DNA from 3 places in the Cytobacillus dafuensis genome. Region 2 is predicted to be linked to each of the others. Evidence: riboswitches for the same ligand, from Rfam matches in the RefSeq annotation. Region 2 holds a riboswitch; each other region holds the start of a gene.
What was found. A riboswitch is a leader RNA that binds a small molecule or an ion and turns the genes downstream of it on or off. The one in region 2 is predicted to bind S-adenosylmethionine.

Region 1 (10,024 bases), 300 kb from region 2:
TTATTGGAACAGCTATCGTGTTAGGACCAGTATTAGCTGCCAGTTTGATCGTACCAATATTGCGCAAAAAGGAAAATCAAACATTAGCACAGCACTTTGTTAAGTATTCCTTCTCTATTTCAATTTTAGGAATAGCTGTCCAACTAGTTGGACTTGCATTATTTCCAACCGTTGTTCCAGAGGTAAACATGATAGCTGGAACAAATGCTATTGCCACTTTAGAAGGCTATCAAGGAACGGTAGCTCTTCGCTGGATTATTGAAGTGATCGGAGTGGGACTTCTAGGATATTTATCCATCTCAAAAAATAAGAAAGTATCTTTATCTTTTGCATATATCGCATTAGCAGCAATATTTTTGGCGGAAGGCATGAGTAGATATATGTTTTTTGTGTTAGGATCTTAGGTTCGTAAGAAGTAACTTCTGATGAGGAAAAAGGATTCGTTTCAAGGATTTTTTGGAACGAATCCTTTTTTGTTTAGAAAATTGCAGCTAGCTTAATTGGATGAAGTTTTATCAGTCATTTTTTAAAAATTTATTTGTTATATTTGCATTAGGAATGAATCTATTTTGATCAATCTTTTTTGAAGCAACTTAAAGAATATTATTTGTAAGGAGGATTTATTTGAGAACGGTATACGATTTTAATGTAAAAATGACGGATGGTAATGAAAAATCATTGAGGGATTATGAGGGAAAAACTCTGCTCATTGTGAATACAGCCAGCAAGTGCGGGTTTACTCCCCAGTTTGATGGACTGCAGAAACTTTACGAAAAATATTCAGTTCACGGTCTTGAGATCTTAGGTTTTCCTTGCGATCAATTTAAAAAACAGGAATTCGATCATATTGAGGAAACTTTACAGTTTTGCCAAAGCAATTATGGGGTTACCTTTCCGATTTTTGCTAAAATTGATGTAAATGGAGAAAACGCACATCCTTTGTATACCTATTTAAAAGAACAAAAGAGTGGTATTTTGTACAAAAATATAAAATGGAATTTCACAAAATTTCTCGTTGACCGAAATGGACTCGTGGTTGAACGATATTCACCAACAACTGAACCTAGAAAAATGGAAGATGATATAGTAAAAGTTTTGCATACTTAATACTAAAAAACGACTAACCTCATCCTCTAAGATGGCTTTGAAAGTAACGAGAACAAGGTCATTTATAATAAGGGTTGATGATACCATTTTATAAAAAAGATAACCTGAAATTGTGGGAAAAGAAATTTACTTATGTAATGGAAGTTCGTTCACAATGCTATAATGACAGCACACGAGGAGGGATATTTATGTTGCGATCAATTTCTCCCCCAAAAATGTCTGCGCAGTAGAATCTACTGTTTAGGCATTCAATAAAAGCTTGCTAATCCTCAATAGATTCTACTGTACATGTATGTACGACTATTTACATGTAGAAAGTGGGAATTAGAAGTGAGAGGAAAACGTGCTGCAAATCGATATGACATCACTTGCTTTACTCATAACATTGGCCTTTTCCATGCAGGTATTGGATTTTATCTTTTCTTTTTAGGAATGCGTAAACTAAAAGGACAAAGTATAGTTATTTTAAGCTATATTGACCCACTTGCTTCACTGGTGATCTCAATTATGATTATTGGTGAAAAAATGACGGACCTGCAAATTATTGGTGCGATTCTTTTGCTGGGTTCAACCTTTATGAGTGAAATGCACAAAACAAATACCATCTCATTTAAATAAAATAAAAAGGAGCTTTCCAAACGCTTTTAAGCTATTTGGAAGCTCCTTTTTGCCTTTTTTCTTTACATTATTTCAACATGCATGGCTACCGGTAAAGGTTTGTGAGAAAGGAACAATTCGATAATTTTTATGTTTTTTTCTTTATTCATTCTGATTTTGCCATGCAGATATGTAGTTGAAGGATGATTCTTTATTTGTATGTAAAAAAGTTGGTTATGGTAAAGATCCTGCTGTAGTAACTGGATAAAGTTTTCCGTTTAAAGTAAAGGAAACTCTGCCAGTCTCTTCTGAAACAACGAGGACAAGAGCATCGCTTTGCTCCGTCAAACCTAGTGCTGCGCGATGACGCGTGCCAAGTTTCTTTTCTCCTATAACTGCATGTGTGAGAGGAAGAACATTTGCTGCTGAAACGATATGATTATTACGAATCAGTACAGCACCATCATGGAGCGGGTTCCCAGGGTAAAAAATAGCCTCTAATAATGCAGGGGTTATAGTGGCTCCTATAGCCGTTCCTTTTTGGATGAAAGGGTCAAGGGGGTCACTGCGTTCCACCACAATCAATGCACCATGACGTCGATCGGACAGCCGCTGTACACAAATGGATAAATCTGCATATTTATCTGTAAAAGCTGATAAATAACAGTTTAAGTAAAAGGAAGCAGCGACTGATTCCATTTTAATGAATTTTTCCTTTATTTCCTCTAGTTTCCCTAAGAGACACTTGTTTTCGTTTCCTAGTATCTCCAAGCTTTGTTGGAGTTCATTAGTGATTTGCTGTATTTTTTCTGACAATAGCTGTTTCATTGGTGAAAAATCGCAATTTTTAGTAGCGTTCACAAGTCAACAACTCCTTCGTAAATTAGCATCTTGTTGGATAGTATAGGTTATTGACAAAAAAGAATACATGCTAAATTTGACTGTTCTAAATTTAAAAAAAGTTGTTGACTTTCTATAAATACTCAAATATAGTAATAACTAATTCTTGCAACAATCGAATAGCAATACATCACTTTCTTATCCAGAGAGATCGAGGGACAGGCCCTATGACATCTCGGCAGCAGGTTCATGACAAATGAACACTGTGCCAATTCCTGCAAATGCCTTAGGCATTTGGAAGATGAGAACGGAGATGGTTTCATAATGGAGCCCTCTTTTTTTCTTACGGATGAGAAAAGAAGAGGGCTTTTTTTCGTTCAAAAAAAAGGAAGGTAGATGGCTGCGACTTATTGTCTGCATAGAATCAATTTAGCACGAGGAGGACAATACATGATTGAGTTTAAACAAGCCGCTAAGACGTTCCGGCTCGGCAATCGGGAGGTGCAGGCGGTAAAGGAGGTATCACTATCTATTGCTCAAGGAGAAATTTTCGGAATTATTGGTTTTAGTGGCGCGGGAAAAAGTACATTACTTCGTCTTGTCAATATGCTTGAACAGCCAACTGCCGGATCAGTTCAGGTACAGGGGGTGGATATCGCTACCCTTTCCCAAAAAGATCTGAGGAAGCTGCGCCGTCGAATCGGTATGATCTTTCAAAATTTCAACTTGTTTACATCCCGTACAGTGGCAGGTAATGTGGCTTATCCTTTAAAGCTTGCAGGTACTCCGAAAAAGGAAATCAGTGAACGGGTAGAGGAACTTTTACGGTTTGTCGGCCTAAGCGATAAAGCAAATGATTACCCAGAGCAGCTTTCCGGAGGTCAAAAACAGCGTGTCGGAATTGCCCGTGCCCTTGCAACATCGCCCGATATTCTAATTTGTGATGAAGCAACGTCCGCCTTAGATCCGGACACAACAGGAGAAATTCTTCGTCTCTTAAAAAAAGTAAATAAAGAACTTGGTATCACGATTCTGCTAATTACGCATGAGATGCACGTCATCCAATCAATCTGCGACCGGGTAGCAGTCATGGAGGAAGGGGCAGTCATCGAAATGGGCTCTGTCTTTGATACATTTAGCAATCCACAGCATCCGACGACACAGCGGTTCATCCAATCTGTCCAGCAGGATCGTCCGTCTGATACGTTGTTAAAGGAATGGCGTGCAAAAGGAGGACAAAAGCTTTATCGGGTTATTTTTAAAGGAGAAGTGGCAAGTGATCCTATCCTCTCACATATCACGCAGAAGTTTGGCATTCATTTTAACATTGTGTACGGTTCAGTTCGCGAACTTCAGGAGAAATTCTTCGGAAATCTGTTAGTTTCATTTGAAGGGGATGCACAAGCAATCGAATTCGTGATTGCTGAACTGAAAAGCACGGTAGAGATTGAGGAGGTTGAAATTCATGAGAGTTGATTGGAATACATTTTGGCCAAGGATAGTGGAATCGACAGGTGAGACAATCCTTATGGTCATCGCAACACTCATCTTTGGCTCTATCTTAGGGATTAGCATTGGTTTACTACTTTATGTCACAAGAAAAGGAAACATCTTAGAAAACCAGTTGTTATTCCAAACATTAAACATTCTTATCAACATTATAAGGCCAATCCCATTCATTATTTTCCTTGTCGCCATTAGCCCATTAACCCGTGCGATTATCGGTACGACAATTGGAACTTGGGCAGCGATTTTCCCTATGACGATTGCCGCCTCGTTCGGAATTGCAAGGATTGTAGAAAATAATTTAATGAGCATCGACCCGGGTGTCGTTGAGGCAGCTAAAGCGATGGGAGCCAGTCCCTTTCAAATCATCTTTACGGTGCTGATTCCAGAAGCTCTTGGCCCGCTTATCCTTGGTTTGACGTTCGTCACCATCAGTTTGATCGACTTTTCAGCGATGGCTGGTACTGTTGGCGGAGGTGGACTCGGTCACGTGGCCATGACATATGGATATCAGCGGTTTGACGGCAGCGTGATGCTCGTTACGGTAGTCATACTAATCATTCTTGTTCAGTTCGCTCAATGGTTTGGAAATACATTATCAAGAAAAATCATGCGGCGTTAATAAAGATTTCGCAAGTAAACAAATTTTATATTAAAAAGGAGATCACCTCATGAAAAAAATCATCATCTTTTTATTAGCACTAACAGCAGTATGGGCACTAGCTGCTTGCAGCAAGGATACATCAGGAAAAGGTTCTGATACGGTTAAAGTGAAAATCGGTGTTACGGGCACGGACGGTGAAGTATGGCCGATACTAAAGAAAAAAGCAAAAGCTGAAGGCATTGAAATTGAACTTGTTGAGTTTTCTGATTACACTCTTCCAAACCAAGCATTAGCGGATGGGGATATTGACCTCAACTCCTTCCAGCATATTGCGTTCCTTAGCCAATTTACGAAAGAAAACAAAGTGGACTTAGTACCAATAGGGGCTACACTTATCGCACCGATGGGAATCTATTCAGAAAAACTGAAGGACATTAACGATATTGAAGACGGAGCACGTATCGCCATTCCAGACGATCCATCCAACCAAGCACGTGCATTAAAGCTGCTTGAATCCGCAGGGCTTATCAAGTTAGCTGACGATTTTGGATTGTTTGGTGATCCTTCAAAAATTGTTGAAAATCCGAAGAAACTGGATATTTTCCCGATCGTTGCACAGCAAACACCGCGCGTGCTTCCTGACGTGGCTGCATCAGTCATTAATAACGGTGTAGCTGGTCAAGCTGGATTCGATCCAGTCAATGACCCCATTTTCCTTGAAGACGGTAATGATAAAAACGCTTTGCCATATGTAAATGTCTTTGCTGCTCGTGCTGAAGATGTTAACAATGAAACTTTGCTCCGTATTGTTGAGCTATACCATGATGAAGATGTGAAAAAAGCTGTTGAAGCTGATACGAACGGCGGATCATCGATCGTCGATATTTCAAAAAAAGAACTGCTTGAAGTATATAAAGGCTTATAAGGAGGAGTTATAAATGAGTACAACATTATCTGGTATTGACTTAATTACAGAATCCATTGAGTCAAACAGTGAAAACTATATTGAAACAAGCCAGTCTATTCATGCAAATCCCGAAATTGGTAACCAGGAATACTTTGCGAGTAAACTACACATTTCACTTCTAATAAAGGAAGGTTTTGAAGTGACGACAGCTGTTGCAGGGCATGAAACATCCTTTTATGCAGTGAAGGACAGTGGGATACCAGGCCCAACTGTAGCGTTTCTTGCTGAATACGATGCACTGCCAGGGTTAGGTCATGCATGTGGTCATAACATTATTGGAACGACAAGCGTTGCCGCAGGGATAGCCCTTTCCGAAACACTTGCTGAAACAGGAGGGCGTGTCGTCGTTTTAGGGACACCTGCAGAGGAAGGCGGTCCGAATGGCAGTGCAAAAGGCAGCTTCGTCAAACATGGGTTCTTGAAGGATATTGATGCAGCCCTAATGATTCATCCATCAGGAAAAACGTCATTAACAAGTGAGACTCTTGCTGTTGATCCCCTAGATTTTCATTTTTACGGAAAAGCAGCGCATGCTTCAGGTTCACCAGAAAAGGGGGTCAATGCACTCGACGCGGTCATTCAGTTGTTTAATGGTATTAATGCCTTACGGCAGCAGCTTCCTTCCGATGTCCGGATTCACGGGATCATCACCCATGGAGGTGATGCCCCGAACATCATTCCAGATTATGCATCAGCGCGTTTCTTTATCCGCGCTGAAACCTGGAAGAGAACGGAAGAAGTATCAGCAAAAGTGCAGGCAATTGCTGAAGGAGCTGCACTTGCAGCTGGAGCGAAAGTCAAAATCGAACGTTTCCAAAATGAAGTGAAAGATTTTGTCTTAAATTCAGTTTTGGATGCAGTATTACATGAAGAATTAGAAGCAGTTGGCGAAATAGTTAAAACCGAGGAAGGGAGAGGAAAAGGTTCTACTGATGCAGGGAATATTAGTTATGTAGTCCCTACAGCCCACCCTTATATCAAAATTGGGCCAGATGATCTTATCGCCCATACAATCGAATTCAGAGAAGCAGCAAAATCTTCTCTTGGCAATGAAGCATTAATTAAAGGGGCAAAAGTACTCGCATCTACTGGTTATCGCCTATTAACGGACACTGATCTTTTAAATCGTGTAAAAGAGGATTTTGAAAGGGCATTGTCAATAAAACAATAGAGTGAAACTTCCATCAGTGGGGGTTTTCTTTCATCCCCCACTGATGGTTAGTTGAACCAATCGGGCTTTAACGGGCAGTTAATCCCCCACTTAAGTTTCTTTGATTCTCTCGCAACCTTGAAGTGGGGGTCTTACTGCCCGTTAATCTGCGATAAATGCATATGAAAATCCCGAAATTCCTATTGAGGAAATTCGGGATTTTTTTGCTTTTGTTTAGAAAATTACGTCTAACTTAATGGGATGAAATTGTAATTTATATATATCTTTTGTACTATGCAATCTAGTACAAAAGAATCTGTTAAATATAACGTTCGATGAACAGGCAAATAAAGAAATAAGCATTATACTAGTAGTGTAGCTTATTTAGGTAAGCGTACAGCCGGTTATTGGCTAGTGGGTATTTTTCCATTTTGCCAGTGCCGGTTTTTTGTTAGATAATAATAGATGATAGATTCTTTGGAATATTCGAAATAAAAGGAGGTGCCGTTTTGAAAAGGATAGACTCTATTACGATAAGGGAAAAAATTGTAAGTTTTTATCTTTATTCTATTTCTTTTCTTGGTATGTTTGCTGTTATCATTTCTATTTTTAAAAGTGAAATGCCTTCTGAAGTCATCATCCTGTTGTTGTTATCTGTGTTTATGGGAATTGTTGAGTATTTTCCTATCCGCATTGGGAGAGGAGGTGTTACACTCAGCCTTACGCTTATTTATCCAATGAATTGGGAGTTTGGGATACATATAACTGTTGTTGCTTGTGTATGTGTGATGGTGTTAACCCATTCCCTTCGCCGTTTACCAATGCAAAGAACGCTATTTAATTGTTCTCAATTTGCTCTAAGTATCATTTTAGCAGAATGGTTGTCCAACCAAAGTATTTCTTTTTTTATTACGGAAATGAATATGCCTGTTTTATATGAGGAATTAAGTAGCTTGCTTTTATTTACCGTATACTTTTGCCTTATTAACGCCATTTTTTACGATCTTCTAATGGTGATTCTTCCTCAGCCATATCCGCTCGAACAGTGGTACAAGAAAAATATTTTAGTATTTTTGAGTGGAAGCTTTTGTTTGTTCTACGCCTCTCTTATCTATATCTTAGAACACCGATACAGTGGGGAGATGAATAGAATTAATGTTCTGTTCTTCTTTTTCCCTCTTGTAGCAATCTGCATCATCAGCTCGTTCTTTCGGCAAATACGGATTGAAAAAGAACGATTATATAACCTATTTTCCATTACGACAGAGTTAAGTCAAGGGCTTTCTGCAGGAAACTTACATCAGATGAAAAAATCCCTTAAAGGGTTCTTGGGGATACAGGCTTATGCTTTATGGACAAAAGATGAAGGAAACTGGGTACTTCTGCTAAAGGATGGAAAAGTACATTCCGATCGTTTAGGTTCTTCTGAACTTCATCTGAATTTTGAAGAGATATCCCAAACCTTTGTTGTTTCTGATTGGAAAAAAGGTATGGCCCCGGGAGATGAAGTTTTTGAAGATGTCATACGTTCTCTTGTCTACCTGCCTCTTAAAGTAAATCATGAATTGGTAGGAATGTTTGTGGCAGGAAAAAGCAGGGGAGCGAGTTTTATTACCGAGGATATACAGTCCTTATCTACGTTTGCAAATCAATTGGGCAGCTTGCTTAAGACACGGTCACTCATCTCCGAACAGGAGAAACGAATCATTCTGGAAGAAAGAAATCGACTAGCACGTGAAATCCATGACGGAATTGCACAAGTATTAGCTGGGGTCATATTTCAGCTGGAATCAGCTCAGAAGCAGCACGCAGATCAATCAGGAAACATGCAGCAAGTGGTAGACAAAAGCATAAAAAAATTACGGAAGAGTTTAGGTGAAGTTCGCTATTCCATCTATGCTTTAAAGCCATATCCTACACAAAGGCTAGGACTAAAACAAGCGATTGCCAATAAAATTCAATCTATCAAACAAGAATATAATCTAGCGATTAAATATCATGAAAGAGGCCGTACTCGAACACTTAGTTGTACAAAAGAACGAGTTATTTTCGATACTTTACAGGAAAGCTTGCAGAATATTGTAAAGCATGCCAAAGCGGATGAAGTTGACATTCTCTTAAGCTATCAACGTGAACATGTGCTATTAAAGGTGAAAGACAATGGGGTTGGTTTTTCCCTTTTTGAATCCATGATTAAAACAAAACATGAGCCTCATTATGGCATTTTGCATATGAATGAACAAGCTGAAGAGCTGGGTGCGACCCTTCAGATTGATAGTTTACCAGGAAAAGGTACAGAAATTACATTGTTAATTCCAGATGCTGAAACAAGGGAGGGAGTATCATGATTAAAATATTATTAGTTGATGATCATACGGTCTTGCGTGATGGAATTCGGAGTATATTGGATCTCGAATCTGACATCCGAGTCGTAGGAGAAGCCGTTTCCGGGGATGAGGTATTGAAGAAAGTAGAAGAGTATCGACCTGATTGTATTTTGATGGACATCAATCTCCCTGGCAAAAATGGCATTGAGGTCACATCACTCGTGAAAAGTCAGTATCCGAATTGCCGTGTTCTCATTCTGACGATGTATGAACATGATGAATACTTGATGGAGGCGCTTTGGGCCGGTGCGGATGGCTATTTATTGAAAGATTCATCATCTGAACAAGTAGTAGCAGCCATTCGAATGATATCACAAGGAGAGTCTGTGATTCATCCTCGCATGACTAAAAAGTTGATAACCTATCATCACCAGCAAACGATATCAGAACCAAATGAAAAAATGCTGACAGAGCGTGAAAAAGAAATATTGTTTGAATTGGTCAAAGGCCATAGTAACAAAGAAATTGCTGAAACATTATATATCAGTGACAAGACCGTCAAAATTCACATCAACAAGATTTTCAAAAAGCTGAATGTAAAAAGCCGTTCACAGGCAGTCATTTTTGCCGTTCGAAATCAACTTGTGCCGTTTTCTTAAAGAACTATAGCTTGGGGTGCAAATTTAAGATTCATAATTTAAGACGAAAGAGGTGTCAGGAAACTTGGGAAATAAAGAAGTTAAATTGTCTGTTTATGCTTGGGAAAATTCAGAAAGTGTAAAGTTTATCATTACGTTACTAAATAATACTGATTCTGAAAAGATTTTTATCTTTAGAACTAGTCAAAAATACGAAATTCACGTGCTTAATCCAGAGGGTAAAGAAGTGTATCGATACTCTAAAAACAGATTTTTTTCACAAGCTAT
Region 2 (10,024 bases):
TTCGCAGCTGCAAAAGTATTGTTAGAGTATCCGAATAGTAGAAAAACACAAGTGCTTACAAATAGTAGTATTTTTTTCAAAATAGTATTCTCCTTTAAGTTGCTTGTACAAAGTATGATAGCAGAGGAAGATAACAAGAATGTTTCAGAGATTTACTATTTGTATTACAAAATAAATTGATATTGTAATATAAGTGGCTTCATTATCACAGCTAGCACGGTAGAATGATTGAGCTATAGTGATGACAAAACAATCTGAATCGAAAAAAGAGACCGGCTGCATTTGTGCAAGCCGATCTCTTTAAGATTATCGTAGATTAACGGGCTGTGAGTCTCACGCTAATTGTAGTTTTACTTTATCGCAGATTAACGGGCAGTAAGACCCCCACTTCAAGGATTCGCGTATACAAAGAAGAGTAAGTGGGGATCAACTGCCCGTAAATGCCCGATTGGTTCAACTAACCATCAGTGGGGGATGAAGGCCGACTAAGAACGCCACGTCCTGTGGCAACGTCGGCACTAGCACGTCCTGTGCGTCGAAAAACCCCCACTGATGGAAGTTTCACTTTATGCTAATGCATATTCAGTCACATTTCGTTCAATGACCCTTGCTTCCTTTGCTGAAGCAAAACTGCCGTTATTCGTTTGAAAAATATCAGCAGCGACGATTTGATCCATTGCCAGTTTAACAGCAGCTGGATCAATCGGTTCCTTCGGGTTATCGATAGAAATTCTCGATAACTTTCCCATATCTGTTAAAAACGTCAGCTCCAAAGATTTTGTCATCGATTTCATCCTCCTTTTATTTGATTTAATCTTTACTCATTGTTTGAGGCTAATCAGCTTTTAGCTTCAAATTAACCAACAATATCAAAGCTATCGTTCCTTACAACTGCTGCTAATGGGTCATTGCTAAGTGCTGCTATTGCCTGTGCCACTTGGTGAAGCTGATCAGCAGTAGCCGTATTCTTCACATTTCCGAAAGTTTTTGATTTGAAAATCGGTTCACCCTTTTCGTTTAAACCCGTTTCAAAGCTAAGACGAAGCTTCGTATCAAACATCCGCGCTTGTGCCATTCTGTTCACCTCCCTTCACTCCCTATATATAAAGAAAGGGAGGGAAAGGACAGGGGTGGGGGAAAAAACTTTGAGGAGTGCTTTCATAGAATAATCTTGTTTCACATGAGGGTTTACTTGAAGAGGAGCGGGGGATTTGCCGTTATATATGGCAAAAAATCGATAAGAAAATGCACAAAAAAAGCGGGTGACTATGTAATCACCCGCTTTTTATTAATTAATGTTGAGTAGGGTATCCTAATAATTCAACGCCATGCTGAGTAGGATATCCTTGTAATTCAACACCGTGCTGAGTAGGATATCCTTGTAATTCAACACCATGTTGAGTAGGGTATCCTTGTAATTCAACACCATGTTGAGTAGGGTATCCAGCTAAGTCAGTAGAATTTGAGCTAAATGCGCTCATACCAAGAATAGTTAGTGCTAGAGCCGTACCAGCTAGTAACTTTTTCATTTTTTCACCAACTTTCTCAAAATTTTATAATTTCTGTAATTTATTGTATCAAGAATTTAGTAGTTTTTCAATCTCTCCCTCTATAATCTTTTGAATTTTTGTTTTTCTTTCTAACTTTAAGAGGTGGAGGCACTCCTCTAAGTATTCTTTTCCTTTTTCAATTTCACCCATTTTGATGTTGTTTTCACCAATTTGATAATGAAATTCATTTAAAAGATAAAGTAATTCCTCATTAATACAAAGATTAAGCCCCTTATGGCAATAAGTAAGTGATTCTTTATATTCCCCTATTTCTGTTAATGCTTGTGATAACCCAAATAATATTCTTAATTTCCCTTTCATATTTTTGATGTATGGCAGCTTCTCTATGTTATTTAATGCTTCCAAAAAAATGGTAATTGCACTTCGGTAATTTTGTGTTTCATAAAAGATAATTCCGATACTAATCAATATCTCTATCTCCCTTTCTGAAAGGGAACTTCTTCTAGGATTCGTTATGGCTATTGCCTTGCTTAGGGTATCAAATGCTTTATCTGGATTTCCATCTAAATAAAATGCACAAATCCCTTGATTCCACATCAAATACTGCTTTAATGGTTTTTGATTGAATAGAGGATTGCTCTTCTCTTGCTGAACGATCGTGTTGATAGCTTCATAATTGCGTTCTCTTTTATATTTTTCAATGATTTGGATAACGGCATTTGGATAGCTAACCGTTGATTTTGATGCAATATCAAGGAAGTGTGTTAACTCCACCTCGAGCTTGATAGCAATTTTGTAAAGAACATCGAGAGTTGGATATGCTCTCTCTTTCTCAAAAGATATTAATTCTTCCTCTGTACAAATACCTTCTGCTAATTCTTCTACAGTCAAATTTTTAAACTGGCGAAAGGATTGAAGCATCTCACCGAATAAATATCCATCTAGTTTCATAATATCCCTCTTTTCAACTCTCTCTACAATGATATTATCACAAATAATTTATTTAGGTGAAATTGCATGAGTTTTCAAAAAACTACGATTTTAACGATATTTATTATTAATAAATTCGCATTATTTTTCGAATATCCTCTATAAAATCAAAAATTTTCTTAATTGAATCAGCCACACTTATTCATCATGCACATTGAGCAGTAGGTGTCCAATGTACGCAGGGCTTTACTCTACAGTTACTTCATCTACTATTATTATTTGATTGGAAGAATAATATATGAGGAGGTTTAATTGTACAAGCAATCCTACATTATTATGTAAAAGTAGAACAAGCTCCTCAGGCCTTTGGTGAATAATTCTTTGTATGAGTCTTATAATATAATCTGTTACAGATAACCTTCTTTGTTCAAAGAATTAGGTTCAACTCCTAATTCTATATGGCTAAGGAGGTTTTATTTTTGTGTAAAAAAATTTGTCGTCGGAAATGATCTTTTCATCAGTCCATTGAAATTGAAGTGAAAAAGAGATAATGTAAGTAAAGTAATTATCAAAATTATAAAAAAACAAAATGAGACTTATAAATAGATGGACGGCGGTGGAGAACCAAATGCAAAAGGACAAAATATTAACTATCTTAGAAAAAGAGTTAGTAGTGGCACTTGGCTGTACGGAGCCAGTAGCGATTGCGCTAGCAGCTGCGACAGCGAAGAGCTATGTGAGCGGAGTCATACAAGAAATTCAAGTAAAGGCAAGCGGGAATATTATTAAAAACGCAAAATCAGTCGGCATTCCTGGGATGACTGGTAAAGGCTTAGATTTCTCTGCTGCACTTGGAGCAGTTGCAGGCAACTCGGAGAAAAAACTAGAAGTGCTGCATGGTCTTACAAAGGAAGATGAGCTTTTAGCCTTTAAGTTGATTGAAGAGGGAAAGGTTAAAGCAAGTCAAGCGGATTCACCGAAAAGGCTTTATATTGAGGTGATCGTTCAGACGGACCAACAGAATGCGAAGGTTGTGATCTCTGATAATCATAGTAATATCACATTAATTGAAGTGGATGGCAAAGCTATTTTCCTCGGTGGATGCGAGAATATTGGCATTCAAACGGCTGAGGAAGATTTGGAGCAACTCACCATTGATGAAATTTATGAATGGGTTCTGCAGACAGATGTAAAGAATTTCGGCCTTGTTAAAAGAAGCATTGAGTTAAATCGTGTAATCGGAATGGAAGGACTTTCAGGCGATTACGGCTTAAATGTTGGAAAAACCATACAGGACAATGTGAAAAAGGGGATCTTATCAGATGATTTAGCAACGGCTGCTATGTCATTAGCTGCTGCTGGTTCAGATGCAAGAATGGCAGGCTCAACGCTGCCGGTTATGGCCAATACAGGAAGCGGCAATCAAGGAATAGCGGTCACCCTTCCTGTCGTCGCTGCGGCAGAGAAGCTCCAGGTGTCTGAAGAAAAAATGCTTCGTGCCGTCGCACTAAGCCACCTTGTCACGATTCATATTAAATCTAAATTTGGCCGTCTGTCAGCTTTATGTGGCGTCACGGCAGCGGGAATGGGGGCAAGTGCGGCTATTGTCTATTTGCTGGATGGTTCCCTTCAACAAGTAAAGGCAGCAGTTCAAAATACAATTGGCAATGTGTCCGGAATGATCTGTGATGGTGCGAAGGCTGGCTGTGCCATGAAGGTTTCAACCTGTTCAAACGTAGCAGTCCAATCGGCTTTACTGGCATTGAACCATAAAGAAATACAATCCACAGACGGATTTATTCACGATGACGTAGAAAAAAGCATCGAAGCCTTCTGCCAGCTAGGAAATGAAGGAACAAGGCAAACCGATGAATTGATCTTGAAATTAATGATGGAAAAATAGTTTCTTAAGAGAATATAGAGCAATGGAAAAGGCCATCACGATGAGTGTTGGCCTTTTATGCTATGTCGCACCTTGTTATTTTTGTTCGACATGGGCCGTCGCATAAATCGGTTTATAATTCAAATTAGGGGATAGCTCTCTTTGTAATGAAGCCAAGGAGAGGGGAAAATCCCACCTCCGTGTCCACATTGAGCCCGAAAGAAGCCAAGGAAAGAAGGAAATTCTGCCCCCGTGTCCACATTGAGCCCGAAAGAAGCCAAGGAAAGAAGAAAATCCCACCTCCGTGTCCACATTGAGCCCGAAAGAAGCCAAGGAAGAAGGAAATTCTGCCCCTGTGTCCACATTGACCTCGAAAGAAGCCAAGGAAAGGAGGAAATCCTGCCCCCGTGTCCACATTCGCTCATAATGAAGCCAAGAATAAGGAGAACCCACATAAATCCGTCTCTATAGCCCTGTAAAAAGAGAAAAAATCAAAATCAAGTTTTCAAAAAAAACCTAACTAACAACCAAGCCCTTATACACCACATCCCCAAGAATTTGATAGACATGAACATTCGGCAAATGAATCGCGTACACTGTTTCTTCAGGTGCTTTAACTAATAAAACATTTGGATGAATTCTTTCGATTACTTGAATAGGTGTGGGTAAGATGGAGGCATTCACATCCCCGCCGATTGCCCAAAAGGACACAGTGGATGCCTCATCTCCATCTGGCTTCTGTTCGGTAAATATAGGAGATACGCTTTTTCGATTAATATGAACTAAGTCCTCTAGAATGGCACTTGCGGTCGGAAACATTCCTGCACCCGGTCCTTGTAAGCTGATATTTCCAACAATATCGCCATCAATGGACACGGCATTTTGAACTCCTTCTACATGGTAAAATGGATGCTGTTCATTCACAAGCACTGGCTTAACGGCGCATTGAACACCATCAGCAGTTCGTTCTATCGAAGCTACATGCTTAAATCGGAATCCTAATGATGAAAAGATTTCAATCTGTTCAGGCGTAATTCCCCGAATACCTTCTCTAATCGACTCACCCCAGTTCGGCGATTCCCCAAATGCAAGCTCACTTAAGATCACGGCTTTGTAAAAGGCGTCATATCCCTCGACGTCATTGGTCGGATCAGCTTCTGCATAGCCTTTTTCCTGAGCGAGCTTTAAGGCTGACGAAAATGGTACGTTTTCTTCCCTCATCTTTGTCAAAATAAAATTAGAAGTTCCGTTAAGAATGCCTTGTACTTTTTTGATATTGTTGACATTAAGTAATTGTTTTAGCGTTTGGATGACAGGAATCCCACCGGCGACAGTTGCCTCAAAGCTGAGTGTAACGCCATGCTCGTTAGCTAACCGTTTTAATTGACTTCCATAATGGGCAAACATTTCTTTATTCGCCGTGATCACATGACAGCCCCGCTTAATGGCCCTCTGTAAATAGGAAAAGCACGGCTCTTTTCCAACAATCGCATCAATGACGATATCAAGCTTTTCCAATGAAAAAATCTTATCAAAATCATCTGTTAAAATAACATCATCATCTGGCGAGTGGTGCTTTTCTAAATTTTTTACGAGAATCGCAGAAATCTTCACTTCTTTTCCAAAAATAGCTTGAAGCTTTTTCTGATGGGATTGAACGGTCTGATACACACCCTTCCCAACAGTACCGTATCCTAATAAGGCAATATGAATAGCTGACATAACTCATTCCTCCTGTTTTTGTTTGAAAAATAAAAATGGAAAAACAAAAAACCCCCTCTGCATAGAAAGACAGAAGGGGAGGATGAATAACATTACAGTATCCGTTCCACCTTCTCATCTTCGGAATTGTGATCATTCCTCTGAAATTGGCACCGTGGCATATGGATGCTGGTTGCCGAGGCTTCACAGGGTCAGTCCCTCCACCTCTCTTGATAAGAAGATTTGCAATTATGAAATTATTTATTATCATATCTTTTTCATAGGGTCTCGTCAATACAAAAGTTGAAATGGATAACTAATCATCATCCCTCTTCATTTTGTCAAAATTATAATGGCCCTTTTCTTTTTTAATGACGACTGGCTCTTTTTTTGCTTCCAGAATCATGGTCATGGTGAGTCTGCCTCTATTGTGGGTGATTTTTCTGTATTGATGGGCAACCTGAAGTTTATTGTTAAAAGTGGTTAATGTTAAGTTGACTCGAATGATAACGCCATTACTTAATTCTACATCTGTCTTACTGCCATAGGGGAAGGTTTGTACAATATGATCGGGGTTAAACCAAATGTTGTCGTGCTTATCAGGAGAATTAATTGGGAACATACAAATGCCTAATGCTTGGTTCAGAACAATCGGGCACATACTGTTTTTTCGAAGAATTGATTTCGCGCCAATCGTAGCACCCTTGTAATCGAAGCCATTGAATTTTAATGTTTCATCAAGCAATTTGATTGGCGAACACTCGACTAGAAATGTCTTTCTCCCTTCCAATATCCTCGAACAAAGCTTCCCGTACTGATTGTACTCACCCTTAATCAATGATGTCTCCTGATTGACAAGATAATGCTTTAATAAATACATTTCCCTACACCTCATTTTTAAAATTTAATATGAAGTAGGACAAAAGATGTAGTTAATTTGATCTAAATCCATCATACCAGAAATATTTAAAGAAATATATTACAATTATGTGAACAATTGGAAAATTTAAATTTTGATTTAAATTGCACGTTTTTTTGCGAATTTCCCTTTTTTTTGATCTGTACAGAGAGATTTGAGGCAAATTTTGCGAAAATCGACCATGAAAAGGCGAATATTCACGTATTCGACTGTTAGCCTGGATTCCTCCGTCTCGGTTATGTTTAAGGCACCCGGGAATACAATAGCAAGCGCGCTCTACGAAAGGATTTTTTTAAAATGGAGGGCTTTGAGCAATTAGTAAAACAATACGGACCAATGATTCATAAAATCATGAACAGGCTGCATATTTACAAGAACAAGGATGAATTTTTCCAAATTGGGAGGATTGCTCTATGGGAGGCTAATGAACGATTCGATCCAGAAAAAGGAGAGTTTACTAGCTTTGCCTACGCCTATATTAAGGGCAGATTTTTGTCCGAGATGACGAGGCAAAATAAACACGATGAAAGAAGTGTATACGCTAAGGAGGAGTATTGGGAGGGAATCGAGGACAACTCTCTTGAACAGCCCTTCGAAGTGAAATTTCTTCTATCCTATTGCGAGGGGTTAACGGATAATCAGAAGAAATGGGTTTTGTACACTTGTATTTATCAATTAACAGTAAAGGAAATCGCCCTTAAGGAAGGTGTATCCGTATCGGCCGTCAAAGCATGGAGGAAGGGTGCAAAGGAGAAGCTGAAGGGAAGCTTAGAGATAAGGGATTAAGAAGCAGCCAGACAGATTCTTTCTAAACAAAAAAAGGCCACCTCATAATTGAGATGACAAATAGAGATTTGAAAGGCTATTGTACTTAAAAAAGTAAAATAGCTTGGGTTGAAACTAGAACTGCTTAATTCTATTAAAGCATAATGTTAATTTCCCTGTTTTCGCCGAAAATCGGGAAATTTTGAGGGAAACCCTATCTTTTCTCCTGTTTTCGCCAAAACTGATAGAGCAATATTACTTTAGTAATATTTTGGGGAAAAATTTCACTTTAATTTACGACTATTTACTTTTTTAGGTATATTTTTAATGGTAGAATAGGTATCCATTTTGGAATTGGCTGATAAACGATTGATTTTGGCCTACCAATCTATCAATCTTTCTATAACTGAAAAAGAAAAAGGAGGAAACCGATGAAACGAATTATAATAGAAACAGCCCCGGCAAATGTAAAGGTTAAGCTGGACAACCGCCCTATTAATCTACCATCTGAAATTCGACAACAACATCATTATTATTGGGAACAACAAATAGGAAAGAACCCCTCTCTACGAAACGGAGAAGTTTTTACAATAACGAAAGTAAACAAAGCACCTGACGAGCTTGAAGTAACTGTCGCAAAGACTGACTACAAACACTATCTATACACCCTCCACCATGAAGATTGCGCTTCTCCTTGTAAAGTCATCTATACATGTGCATCTGTCATCACAAGCGATCACCATATAGCCATTGGACGAATGAATAAATCAACCTCCACACCTGGACGCCTGCAATTCACAGGAGGTGGGCTAGATGAATCAGATCTAGTAGGATCCATTTTTGATTTAGAAAAAAATATCTGTAAAGAGATAAAGGAAGAGATGGGGTTGAATATTCATTCCTCATCCACACGCTCTTTCCTTCCTAAGTTCATTAAGCATAAAGGAACACATGGTTTTTGGGCAGTTATGTATGAGCTATCCGTCCATTGCACCGTTGAAGCACTGCACGCTCAATTCTTAAAGCATAACCAGCAATTAATAGACAACGGACAGGAGCCAGAATTCGATGAGCTTCTATTCATCCCACTAGAAAAAGCAGCCATAGAAGCCTATATTAAAAATGAGACATCACCAATGGTAGATTACTTGGCCCCAGTTCTCGAAAAATATGTTTAAAAAGAACTATCACCTCATCAATATATATACTAAAATAGAAATAAATAACATGTCATTTTCTACCACAACGCAATCCGTAGTGGTGCTTGACACTGTAGGAGGCCATCTATGCATAACTTGAAAAAGTATTTTAGTTTTTTACTAGTTTTATTACTTTTGTCGAATGTGACGGCTGTTTCGGCAGCTGAGCCGATTAATGAAATACGAGATTTAATTAAGGAATATTACATAGAGGATGTGCCTGCTTCCGTATTAGCGAAGCCAACTGCAAAGGAAATCACGAAGCATTTGGACCCTTATTCTGTCTATATGACCGCTGAGGAATTCGCCCAGTTCTCAAATGGAATCGAGCAGCAACTAGTTGGAGTTGGAATCGTTCTTGATGAGGATGAAAAGGGAATCAAAATCATGTCAGTGATCAAAGGGGGTCCAGCAGATCGAGGTGGCATGAAGGCAGGAGATATTATTGTCAGCGTCAATGGTGTAAGCCTAATTGGACAACCTGTGCAAAAAGCCGTCTCACTCATAAGCGGCAAGGCTAATACATCGGTCACACTACACTATATATCAGTCGATACGAATGAAACCGTAACAAAAAAACTGACGAGAGAATTAATCAAGCTTCCAAATGTCGAATATCAAATGCTCGGTGGAGAAATCGGATATATTCGCCTGAATAGCTTTTCCAAAGATGCTACGAAGGAAATCACAAACGCAATTGGAAAATTAAACGGAGCCAAAGGCTGGATTTTCGATCTTAGAAACAATGGAGGAGGCTATGTATCCACTGCTCAAGAAGTAGCCGGACTTTTTCCAAACGTGAATAAAGCTTTTCAGATTCGAGATAAAACAAAGCAGCCAGAAATTTATGCAGCTATTCCACAAAAAGTGAAATTTACAAGCCCGACACATATACTGATCAATGAATACAGTGCAAGTGCTTCAGAAATGATCGCAGTATCGGTAAAAGAACAAAAAGGCGCGACACTATATGGGCAAACCTCCTTCGGGAAAGGCTCCATGCAGTCATTATTCCCATTAAGCGACAACAGCATGTTAAAATTAACAACAGCCCGTTTCTATTCACCAAAGGGAGTGCCAGTCCATGAAACAGGTGTCACTCCGAATATTGATACAG
Region 3 (10,024 bases), 770 kb from region 2:
TCTTTAAAAATTTGCAGCCGTTTCGCTCCAAAGGTTTGTAACACTTTAATATAATTTGGATCAACTTCTTTGAAGGCAGTGTACACGACAATGGTTGTAATGATGATGGAAATGATGGCACCCATTGCGACAATTGATGTGAAGCTAGGACCTAACGCTACGATTAATATTGGTCCAAGTGCAACCTTTGGCATGGAGTTAAGAACGACTAAATACGGATCTAATATTTTTGAAACAAAAGGTGACCACCATAGGATTGCAGCAAGAAATGTTCCTAAAATGGTACCGAGAATAAAGCCAAATACTGTTTCTGATAATGTAAAGCTTAAATCGATAAACAATGTACCATCCTGAATTTTTGTTAAAAGCAATGTCCAAACCTTTGAAGGAGAACTAAAGATAAGAGGATCGATCCATTGCTTCTGGCTTGCAAGCTCCCAGCCAGATACGAAGAAAAGAAAGATAATAAGTTGGTAGAAGCGAACCCATCTTTTTTCACGTTTCAATGAATGGAGATATCTTTGATGAAGAAGATCAATGTTTGTTTGCGGGCTCAAGGGACTCCAGCTCCTTCCAAACAGTTTGAAATATTCGGGAATAGGCTTCATGGCTTCTTGCCTTGAATGGTGTTTCTTCCCGCAATTCTTTCGGTATAATAAATGTTTTATGAAGCTTTCCTGGGCTTGCAGAGAACAGGAAAACGCGATCGCTCATGGCAATGGCTTCACCAATATCATGTGTAACGAGAATAGCCGTTTTTTTAAAGGATTTTAACGTATTAGATACGAGATCCTCGAGCTTTAATTTTGTTTGATAATCTAAGGCGGAAAACGGTTCATCAAGCATTAACAGCTTCGGTTCAGTTGTTAAGGTTCTTACGAGGGCAACCCTCTGTCTCATCCCACCAGAAAGCTGTTTTGGAAACTGTGACTCTACTCCTTTAAGCCCCATTTGTTCAAGTAAAGTTAGTGCGTACGCTTTTTTAGTGGAATCAAGCTGATTGCTAATTTTAAGACCAAGTAAAATATTTTCCTCAATTGTCTTCCATGGAAAAAGGTAATCCTGTTGGAGCATATAGCCAATGCTCTGTCCTGTTTTTTCTACTTTTTTTCCTTCTAGGATTACGGTACCCTCTGTTGGCTGAAGAAGGCCGGCAATAATGGAAAGCAGGGTTGTTTTTCCGCATCCGCTTGGGCCAAGGAAGGAAACAAATTCTCCTTCCTCGACCGCAATCGAGACATCGGTGAGGGCAGTTGTAGCAGAGTTTTTAGTAAAATAGGTATGATGAATTCCTTGAACGTTTAAGAAATCCATAGAAGCCCTCCTCTTAAAAGGTTTATTCATGACACTATCCAATTTATTTTTTCATGACACTTTTAGCAATATCTGTGTTGACAAGGGTTTTATACTCAACACGCTTAGGAAGTTCCCCGGCTTTATCCATAATGTTTTGCAGATTATCCCATTCTTCATTATCTAGGATTGGATCTGTTGCAAAGGATCCTTGGCTTTTATAGCGATCCACAACCGTTTCAATAAGATCGAGGTCTGTGTTTTCGAAGAATCCTTTTATAACCTCTGCCGTTTCTTTTGCGCTGTGGGAATCGACCCATTGCTGCGCTTTATAAATTGCTTTCGTGAATTTTTCCACAGTATCATTATTTTCTTTTATAAAGCTCTCCTTAGTCATAAAGGTAGTATATGGAATATGCCCAGATTCCGTACCAAAGGAAGCGACGATATATCCTTTGCCTTCTTTCTCAAAAACGCTTGCAGTTGGTTCGAAAAGCTGAACAAATTCACCTGTACCTGAAGCAAATGCAGGTGCGATATTGGCAAAATCAACATTTTGAATCAGATTTAAATCTTTATGAGGGTCAATTCCGTGTTTTTTCAGTACAAATTCACCGGCCATTTGCGGCATTCCGCCTTTGCGCTGACCAAGGAAGGTTTTTCCCTTTAGCTGATCCCATGAGAAATTATCAATTTTGGTACGTGAAACAAGGAAGGTTCCGTCTGTTTGCGTTAACTGGGCGAAATTGATGACTGGATCATTGGAGCCTTGTGCAGAGACATATATTGATGTTTCCGAGCCTACAAGGGCTACATCGATGCTATCGGATAGAAGTGCAGTCATTGTTTTATCTCCACCAGCTGTTGTTGTTAGCGTCACATTAAGCCCTTCCTCTTTAAAAAAGCCTTTCTCAATTGCGACATATTGCGGAGCGTAAAAGATAGATCGAGTTACTTCACCAATCCGTACATTTTTAACCTCATCTTTGCCACAGGCTGCCAATGGTATAATAAGTATTGAAATGAGCAGGAGAGAAAAACTAATCTTTAGCCATTTTTTCATTCAAAAGCCCTCCTTAAAAAAACAAATAATAAGCTTTAAAGCCTACATTATCGTATGAGTGTGCCAAAAATGTGTGAATGCCTATATAAAATTTTTATTTGAGAGAATTGAGCTAGAAAAAAATGGTGTTAGATTTTGAGATATCGGCTAGTTTTAGGGGATATCGGTCAGATTAACGAAATATCGGTCAGATTTTCAATAAATCAGCTTGTTCTCCAAAAGAGCTCAGTTAAAAATTTTCGAATATCCGCCACTTTTAGTAGGATATCCGCTACTTTCGCTAAAATATCCGCCAGTTTCAGTAAGATATCCGCCACATTCGGCAAAATATCCGCCAGTTTCTAAAAAGGAGATGATACTGATTGTTAAGTAAACAGAGATTTCCATCCCCCCATCCAAATATTGAATTATCCATTGTAACTTATGAAGTAAATGGATTAAAAGTAAAGGGACTTCTTGCTGAACCAAAAGATGATCGAATTTATGATGGATTTTTATATTTGCGCGGAGGGATCAAAAACGTAGGGCAGGTAAGACCTGGCCGTATCATTCAATTTGCTTCTGAAGGATTTATTGTGTTTGCCCCATTTTATCGAGGGAATCAAGGGGGAGAGGGCAATGAGGACTTTGCAGGAGAAGATAGAGAGGACGCCTTTTCTGCCTACATGCTTTTGCGATCACATCCGCGTATAAAGGGTGTACATATTTTTGGTTTTTCAAGAGGAGGGGTTATGTCTTTATTAACAGCCATTCAATTTCCTGATGCGAAATCGCTTGTCACATGGGGCGGAGTAAGTGATATGTTTCTTACCTATGTAGAACGACACGATTTACGTAAGATGATGAAGCGGGTTATTGGAGGCACTCCAACTAAATTTCCTGAGCGATATGAATATCGCACTCCTCTTTTTTACTTAGAAAACATACAGGCACCGACGTTAATTATTCACGGTGAAAAGGATGAAAATGTCTCAATAGAACATGCATACCGACTTGAGAAAAGGTTGAAAACGCTTGATAAAAAAGTAGAAAGCTGGTACTTTGAAAACTTCACACACTATTTTCCACCCGCTATAAATCGAAGGGTGGTTAAAGATTTAACTGCTTGGATGAAATCGCAAAGTGATTAAAAAAGTAGTAATGGATAATAATCAGACAATGATTACATATCAGATAGAAAATATGATAATAATGCGCCTAAATATCTGTTTAGGTGCATTTAATTATAACTGAAATAATAGTCGTAATTTTCGAAAATAAACACCTCTTACATACCTCGAATCAAATTTTTCAAATATTGTAATTAAAACTTTTCTATTCCGTCTTATGTATAACAGAAAGGAGGAAAGAAAATGGAAGCTGGCCGGCAAATTGAACAATGGTTTTATCATTACGAAAAAGAGATAACAAGATACCTCGTTTACTATACGGGATCTAAAGATGTCGAAGATCTTGTGCAAGACACCTTTTTAAGAGCGTATCTATCCTATGAACGATTTAGATATGATTCTAATCCGAAAACATGGCTTATTTCAATCGCTCGAAATTCAGCAATTGATTACTATCGAAAAAGAACAGCATGGAAAAACCTAAAAGAAAAATTATTAAAGCAAAGTACCATAGATTCTATTCAAATAGATGAAAGCATCGTCCAAAAATCGGAATTGGTTCAATTATATAAAGCTATTAATCAATTAAAAGCAAATTACCGGGATGTCGTGCTTCTTCGGGGGATTGCGGAGCTTTCAGCAGCGGAGACAGCAGAGGTGCTTGGATGGACAACAAACAAAGTAAACGTGAACTTTTATCGCGCGACAAAAAAGCTAAATTTTCTTATGAAGGAGGCTGTGCAAGGTGACCCATCTTTCAGATAAACAGCTGCTAGAGAAAATGCGAAACTTCCCTGATTATGAATTAACGGGTGATCAGCGGGATAAAGTGATGATGGCAATTAGAGCGAATAAGGAAAATAATAAAAAAGTAAACTTTTATTGGAGAAAAGCTGGGGCTATCTGTGCCATACTTGCTATTTTGATTATTGCACCAATATTGCTTTTAGAAAATCTAAAAGGGGAAAAAGCCAATCAACCCGGGAATTTAATTCCTATGGCAGTCAGTGCTGTTCATTTTCCTTTAATAGATGAAAGCGGAAATCCAACTCGTGCAGAATATAACTTTGGCATACCTAATAAAGTCAGTATCTTAAGCCCTCCCGAATGGGTTGCAGAGGATTATAGGGGTGTAGGCAAATTATTGATCTTTTTATGGGGGGAAAAGGAAAATCTTTTAAATAAAAAATTACAAATCATAGGCATTCATACTGATACAGGCCTTGAGCTTGAAATGACAAATAATCTTATATTGAGTTCAAGTCCATATGATGCCACGGCACATGCTGTAACAAGTTTTAAGGTTTTTCCTCATTCAGGCAACTGGAATTTAAAATTCATGCTTGAAGGAAAGGAATATGCAACGTTTTCGATTTATGTAAAAGAGCCCTATGTACAAGTTGGAGATTCGACGCTCTTAATATCACAAGAAGATTTGCAAATTGGACATTACAAAGATGTCTCTCTAGATATTACTGGCTCTAATCTGCCTGAACAAATTGAAGTGGAGTCATTTAATCTTGAGGATAAAAAGAAAGAGGTTTTTATTTTCAAAGATAAAATGGATTTTATTAGAGCAGATACAATGCAAAATGGATCAATGTATACAGGTGAATTAACCTTAAGGAAAAGCGGAAAATATCGGTTGAAGATATTAGATCATTCAGCCATTGTTGAGGTTAAAAAAGCGGAACCATAATGTAAAAAAAACGAAAAGGGTGCCCAATCGGACACCCTTTTTCAATCATAAAATATTAAGCAACCGGTCCGCCCTTTTCTTCAATTTCAGCAGGGACGTTTGCGAATTTCTTAAAGTTTTCACGGAACTTAGAAGCTAATTCTTTTGCCTTTGCTTCATAAGCAGATTGATCTGCCCATGTTTTGTTTGGTTGAAGCACTTCATCAGGTACACCAGGTACATGTAGAGGAATGTTTAATCCAAAGATTTCATCTTTAACTGTCTCTACATTATTTAGTTCGCCTTCTAAAGCAGATTGTATCATAGCACGAGTGTAAGGAAGCTTCATGCGGTTACCAACACCGTATTCGCCGCCAGTCCAGCCTGTATTCACTAAGAATACTTTTGCGTTATGCTCGTCGATTTTCTTACCAAGCATTTCTGCATACTCAGTTGCAGGAAGCGGTAGGAATGGTGAACCAAAGCAAGTTGAGAATGTTGCTTGTGGTGAAGTAATTCCACGCTCTGTACCAGCTAGCTTAGATGTATAGCCGCTTAAGAAATGGTACATTGCTTGCTCTTTCGATAATTTTGCAATTGGAGGCAATACTCCGAATGCATCAGCTGTTAAGAATACAATTGTATTAGGATGACCGGCGATGCTAGGGTCAACAATATTATCAATCGCTTGAAGCGGATATGCCGCACGCGTATTTTCTGTAAGTGTGTTATCATCATAATCGGCTACACGAGACTCAGAATTAATAACCACATTTTCTAGTACTGAACCAAAACGGATGGCATCAAAAATTTGTGGTTCTTTCTCACGAGTTAAGTTAATGCACTTCGCATAGCAGCCGCCTTCGATATTAAATACACCATTTGGTGACCAGCCATGCTCATCATCACCAATTAAGCGGCGATTTGGATCAGCTGATAAAGTTGTTTTACCAGTTCCAGAAAGACCGAAGAATAAAGCAACATCACCTTCAAGTCCTACATTGGATGAACAGTGCATTGGTAAAATACCATTTTGCGGAAGTAAATAGTTCATAACGGAGAAGATGGATTTCTTAATTTCTCCAGCATATTCTGTTCCGCCAATTAGTACTGTACGGCGTTCGAATGATACAATAATAAATGTTTCAGAAGCAGTACCATCAACTGCTGGATCTGCTTTAAAGTTTGGAGCAGAAATAACAGTAAACTCTGCGTGATGATCTAATAATTCTTCATCTGTTGGACGAATGAACATTTGGTGTGCAAATAGGTTATGCCATGCATACTCATTAATAACTTGAATTGGAAGGCGATGTTTTTTATCAGCACCTGCAAATCCTTTGAAGACAAACACTTCATCTTTATCTTGTAAGTAGTTTAATACCTTCTCATAAAGGTTAGAAAAAACTTCTTCTGAAATGGGTTGATTTACACTGCCCCAATCCACTTTATCTTTCGTAGACGCTTCTTCTACAATGTATTTATCTTTAGGGGAACGACCTGTATATTTTCCGGTAGTTGCACAAACAGCACCGGTTGATGTAAGTGAGCCTTCTTTACGATTTAATACCTTTTCCGCAAGCTGAGGAACGGATAGTTGTACCTGAACATTATTTCCTTTTAATAAAGCGTTTAACTTATTCGGAATGCTAACAGAATTCATCTGATAAATACCTTCCTTTATACAGTATTATTTTGATAGTGATTTCAATTATAAATAGTATAACACATTAAGATGATTAGTCTATACTATTCATGAATTTTTTTCTCTTGCACAGTATTAATATCTTTTTTGAAGAAAACATTAAATTAGGATAAATGTGTTAAACTTTAAAGTATTAATGTTGAAATTAGGAATGATTACATGAAAACGATAGCATTGTACGATAAAACATGCTCCTTATGCAAGGAAACGAAACGAATTTTTAAAAAATTTGATTGGCTTCATAAGGTTGACTGGGTTTCGTTGCAGGAATACGAAAAAAGAGATCAGGCCATCCCGTTTGATTATAACAGTTTACGTACAGAACTTCATATAATTACTTCTGGTAGAAAAGTTCTTACTGGTTTTTATGCTGTAAGGTATTTGCTCACGATTTTTCCTGCTACGGTGGTTATTGGAGCTATTCTGTATATCCCAGGAATGTCGATTTTAGGAACTTTTATCTATAAATGGATAGCAAAGAATAGACATAAAATTCTTAGGAAAAATTGTGATAATGGCAGTTGTTCATTATAATGCGCATCTATTTGAAAAAACACCAAATGAACGTAAGAATTTTATTGACATTTTTTCATTATTTCCTTATGATTTAACCTTGAACGGATACTCTCTTATCCCGAGCTGGCGGAGGGACAGGCCCAATGAAGCCCAGCAACCTGCTAATGTTCTTTAATAGCAAAGGTGCTAACCTGACGCAAGGATTGATTCCTTGAACGATAAGAGTGAAAGGCGCGAATCGATTTGCTTCAACCTTTTCACATGGATGGAAAGGTTTTTTATTTTGCATTTTGATGGAAGGCACTTAAAAAGCGCTTAATAAAAACTCCAAATTTATTTCATACTATTTAGGGAATGAGTTCCGTATCAAACTGAGTTTGCTTATGATGATAATAAAAGTTCAAAAAGGAGAACAAAAAGAGCCGAGAAGTTCGAGGAGCGATAGTCGCGAGGACCGGAGTGTATGAAATTAATACATGAGGACCGGAGAGACAGAGCGACGAAGAAATTCGACAGCTATTTTTCCCGGACTTTTTTGAATATCCTCAAAAAGCAATCTCGATTATTTTATATATAAGGAGGAATATCAGAATGTCAACAAAACGTCGTTTGTTCACTTCTGAATCAGTTACTGAAGGTCATCCGGATAAAATTTGTGACCAAATTTCTGATGCAATTTTAGATGCAATTTTAGCGAAGGATGCGAATGCTCGTGTTGCTGCAGAAACGTCTGTGACAACTGGACTTGTATTAGTTGCAGGTGAAATTACTACATCTACATATGTAGATATTCCAAAAATTGTACGTGAAACAGTAAAAGAAATCGGTTATACTCGTGCAAAATACGGCTTTGATTCAGAAACTTGTGCGGTTTTAACTTCTATTGATGAGCAATCAGCAGATATTGCAATGGGAGTGGACCAAGCTTTAGAAGCTCGTGAAGGTAAAATGAGTGATGAAGAAATCGAAGCAATTGGCGCTGGAGACCAAGGTTTAATGTTCGGATATGCTTGTAATGAAACAAAAGAGCTTATGCCACTTCCTATTTCTCTAGCACATAAATTATCACGTCGCTTGACAGAAGTACGTAAAGAGGAGATTCTTCCTTATCTTCGTCCTGACGGAAAAACTCAAGTAACGGTTGAATATGATGAAAATAACAAGCCTGTTCGTATTGATACAATCGTTATTTCTACTCAGCACCACCCTGAAATTAGCTTAGAGCAAATTCAGCGAAATCTTAAAGAGCATGTCATTAACCCAGTTGTTCCACAAGAACTAATTGATGAGAATACAAAATACTTCATTAACCCAACAGGCCGTTTCGTTATTGGCGGACCTCAAGGGGATGCTGGCTTAACTGGCCGCAAAATCATCGTTGACACTTACGGCGGTTACGCTCGTCATGGCGGTGGCGCATTCTCTGGTAAGGATCCTACAAAGGTTGACCGTTCTGCTGCTTATGCTGCCCGCTACGTTGCGAAAAATATCGTAGCAGCTGGTCTAGCTGATAAAGTTGAAGTTCAGCTTGCCTACGCTATTGGTGTTGCACAGCCGGTATCTATTTCTGTCGATACTTTCGGAACAGGCAAAGTAGAAGAGGATGTACTTGTTGACCTAGTTCGCAAAAACTTCGATCTTCGCCCAGCTGGTATCATTAATATGCTTAACTTACGCCGTCCGATTTATAAGCAAACTGCTGCTTACGGTCATTTCGGACGCACAGATATTGATCTTCCTTGGGAACGTACAGATAAAGCAGATGCATTACGTGCAGAAGCTTTGAAATAATAAGAAAAAAGCGGGAGTTACATACAAAATGTAACTTCCGCTTTTTTTTATTCGTCTTATGATTGAAAGCATTTGAATAGATGATTAGGAAAAAACACTGCTCAATTCCTCACAAAGTTCCCGCTATTACATTCACCTTTAATTAACCAAAGAATCCAACCATGACACCATTCATCTTCAAAAATCTATTATAAAAATACATAAAAAAAGTCTGTGTTAAAGCTGAGTATTGAAAATGCTATTTTGTTGTTGATTGTAGCGGAAGGCGTGAGCTCCTCGAAAATGCTAACGCATTTCCTTCGTGCGGTGATTATTCAAAGCTTATTCAATGTCCTGTGGGAAATGCGTGTCCAGGGGTGACCCCGCAGGAGCGTTAGCGACGAGGAGGCTCCCCGACCGCCCGCGGAAAGCGAACGCCTGCAGCGGAAATCAACAAGGAAGTTTAACATAGACTAAAAAAAGAATTAGAATGGGTGAAAAAAGAATGTGTGGCTTTATTGGATATGTACAGGATCAGGGTCAAGGCGATACGGATAAACAGCTGCTTTTTCAAATGAATAATCTCATGATTCATCGCGGACCTGATGAGGCAGGCTATTATTTCGATGAATATGTTCAATTCGGGTTTAGGCGATTAAGTATTATTGATATTGAACATGGGCAACAGCCTCTTTCATATGAGAACGAACGCTATTGGATTATTTATAATGGGGAAATTTATAATTATGTAGAATTGCGAAAAGAGTTAACAGAAAATGGGCTAACATTTATAACTAGTTCTGACACAGAGGTCATTATCGCTTTATATAGCTTAATAAAAGAAAAAACAGTGGAAAAGCTGAGAGGAATGTTTGCATTTGTTATCTGGG

Region 1: another riboswitch for S-adenosylmethionine. It lies ahead of FSZ17_RS20525 (methionine ABC transporter ATP-binding protein); the one in region 2 lies ahead of FSZ17_RS21745 (homoserine dehydrogenase).
Region 3: another riboswitch for S-adenosylmethionine. It lies ahead of metK (methionine adenosyltransferase); the one in region 2 lies ahead of FSZ17_RS21745 (homoserine dehydrogenase).

What each region holds. Positions count from the first base shown of each region.
Region 1 covers NZ_CP042593.1:4,291,020-4,301,043, reverse strand. Annotated here, with positions in the region: gene FSZ17_RS20545 (dimethyl sulfoxide reductase anchor subunit family protein) at 1-404, shown strand, start outside; gene FSZ17_RS20540 (glutathione peroxidase) at 625-1,107, shown strand; gene FSZ17_RS20535 (DMT family transporter) at 1,438-1,725, shown strand; gene cdaS (sporulation-specific diadenylate cyclase CdaS) at 1,939-2,565, opposite strand; SAM riboswitch class I at 2,740-2,852, shown strand; gene FSZ17_RS20525 (methionine ABC transporter ATP-binding protein) at 2,995-4,020, shown strand; gene FSZ17_RS20520 (methionine ABC transporter permease) at 4,010-4,672, shown strand; gene FSZ17_RS20515 (MetQ/NlpA family ABC transporter substrate-binding protein) at 4,722-5,579, shown strand; gene FSZ17_RS20510 (M20 family metallopeptidase) at 5,593-6,792, shown strand; gene FSZ17_RS20505 (GAF domain-containing sensor histidine kinase) at 7,281-9,119, shown strand; gene FSZ17_RS20500 (response regulator) at 9,116-9,757, shown strand; gene FSZ17_RS20495 (BsuPI-related putative proteinase inhibitor) at 9,822-10,024, shown strand, end outside.
Region 2 covers NZ_CP042593.1:4,588,707-4,598,730, reverse strand. Annotated here, with positions in the region: gene FSZ17_RS21775 (3D domain-containing protein) at 1-80, opposite strand, end outside; gene FSZ17_RS21770 (DUF2922 domain-containing protein) at 567-785, opposite strand; gene FSZ17_RS21765 (DUF1659 domain-containing protein) at 857-1,075, opposite strand; gene FSZ17_RS21760 (hypothetical protein) at 1,293-1,529, opposite strand; gene FSZ17_RS21755 (helix-turn-helix domain-containing protein) at 1,578-2,462, opposite strand; gene FSZ17_RS21750 (L-cysteine desulfidase family protein) at 3,070-4,344, shown strand; gene FSZ17_RS21745 (homoserine dehydrogenase) at 4,840-6,045, opposite strand; SAM riboswitch class I at 6,157-6,264, opposite strand; gene FSZ17_RS21740 (competence protein ComK) at 6,341-6,904, opposite strand; gene FSZ17_RS21735 (sigma-70 family RNA polymerase sigma factor) at 7,241-7,729, shown strand; gene FSZ17_RS21730 (hypothetical protein) at 8,140-8,886, shown strand; gene FSZ17_RS21725 (S41 family peptidase) at 8,995-10,024, shown strand, end outside.
Region 3 covers NZ_CP042593.1:3,814,335-3,824,358, reverse strand. Annotated here, with positions in the region: gene FSZ17_RS18230 (ABC transporter permease) at 1-557, opposite strand, end outside; gene FSZ17_RS18225 (ABC transporter ATP-binding protein) at 535-1,314, opposite strand; gene FSZ17_RS18220 (ABC transporter substrate-binding protein) at 1,358-2,356, opposite strand; gene FSZ17_RS18215 (alpha/beta hydrolase family protein) at 2,719-3,486, shown strand; gene FSZ17_RS18210 (RNA polymerase sigma factor) at 3,709-4,230, shown strand; gene FSZ17_RS18205 (hypothetical protein) at 4,211-5,164, shown strand; gene pckA (phosphoenolpyruvate carboxykinase (ATP)) at 5,220-6,806, opposite strand; gene FSZ17_RS18195 (thiol-disulfide oxidoreductase DCC family protein) at 7,008-7,382, shown strand; SAM riboswitch class I at 7,475-7,589, shown strand; gene metK (methionine adenosyltransferase) at 7,956-9,155, shown strand; gene asnB (asparagine synthase (glutamine-hydrolyzing)) at 9,640-10,024, shown strand, end outside.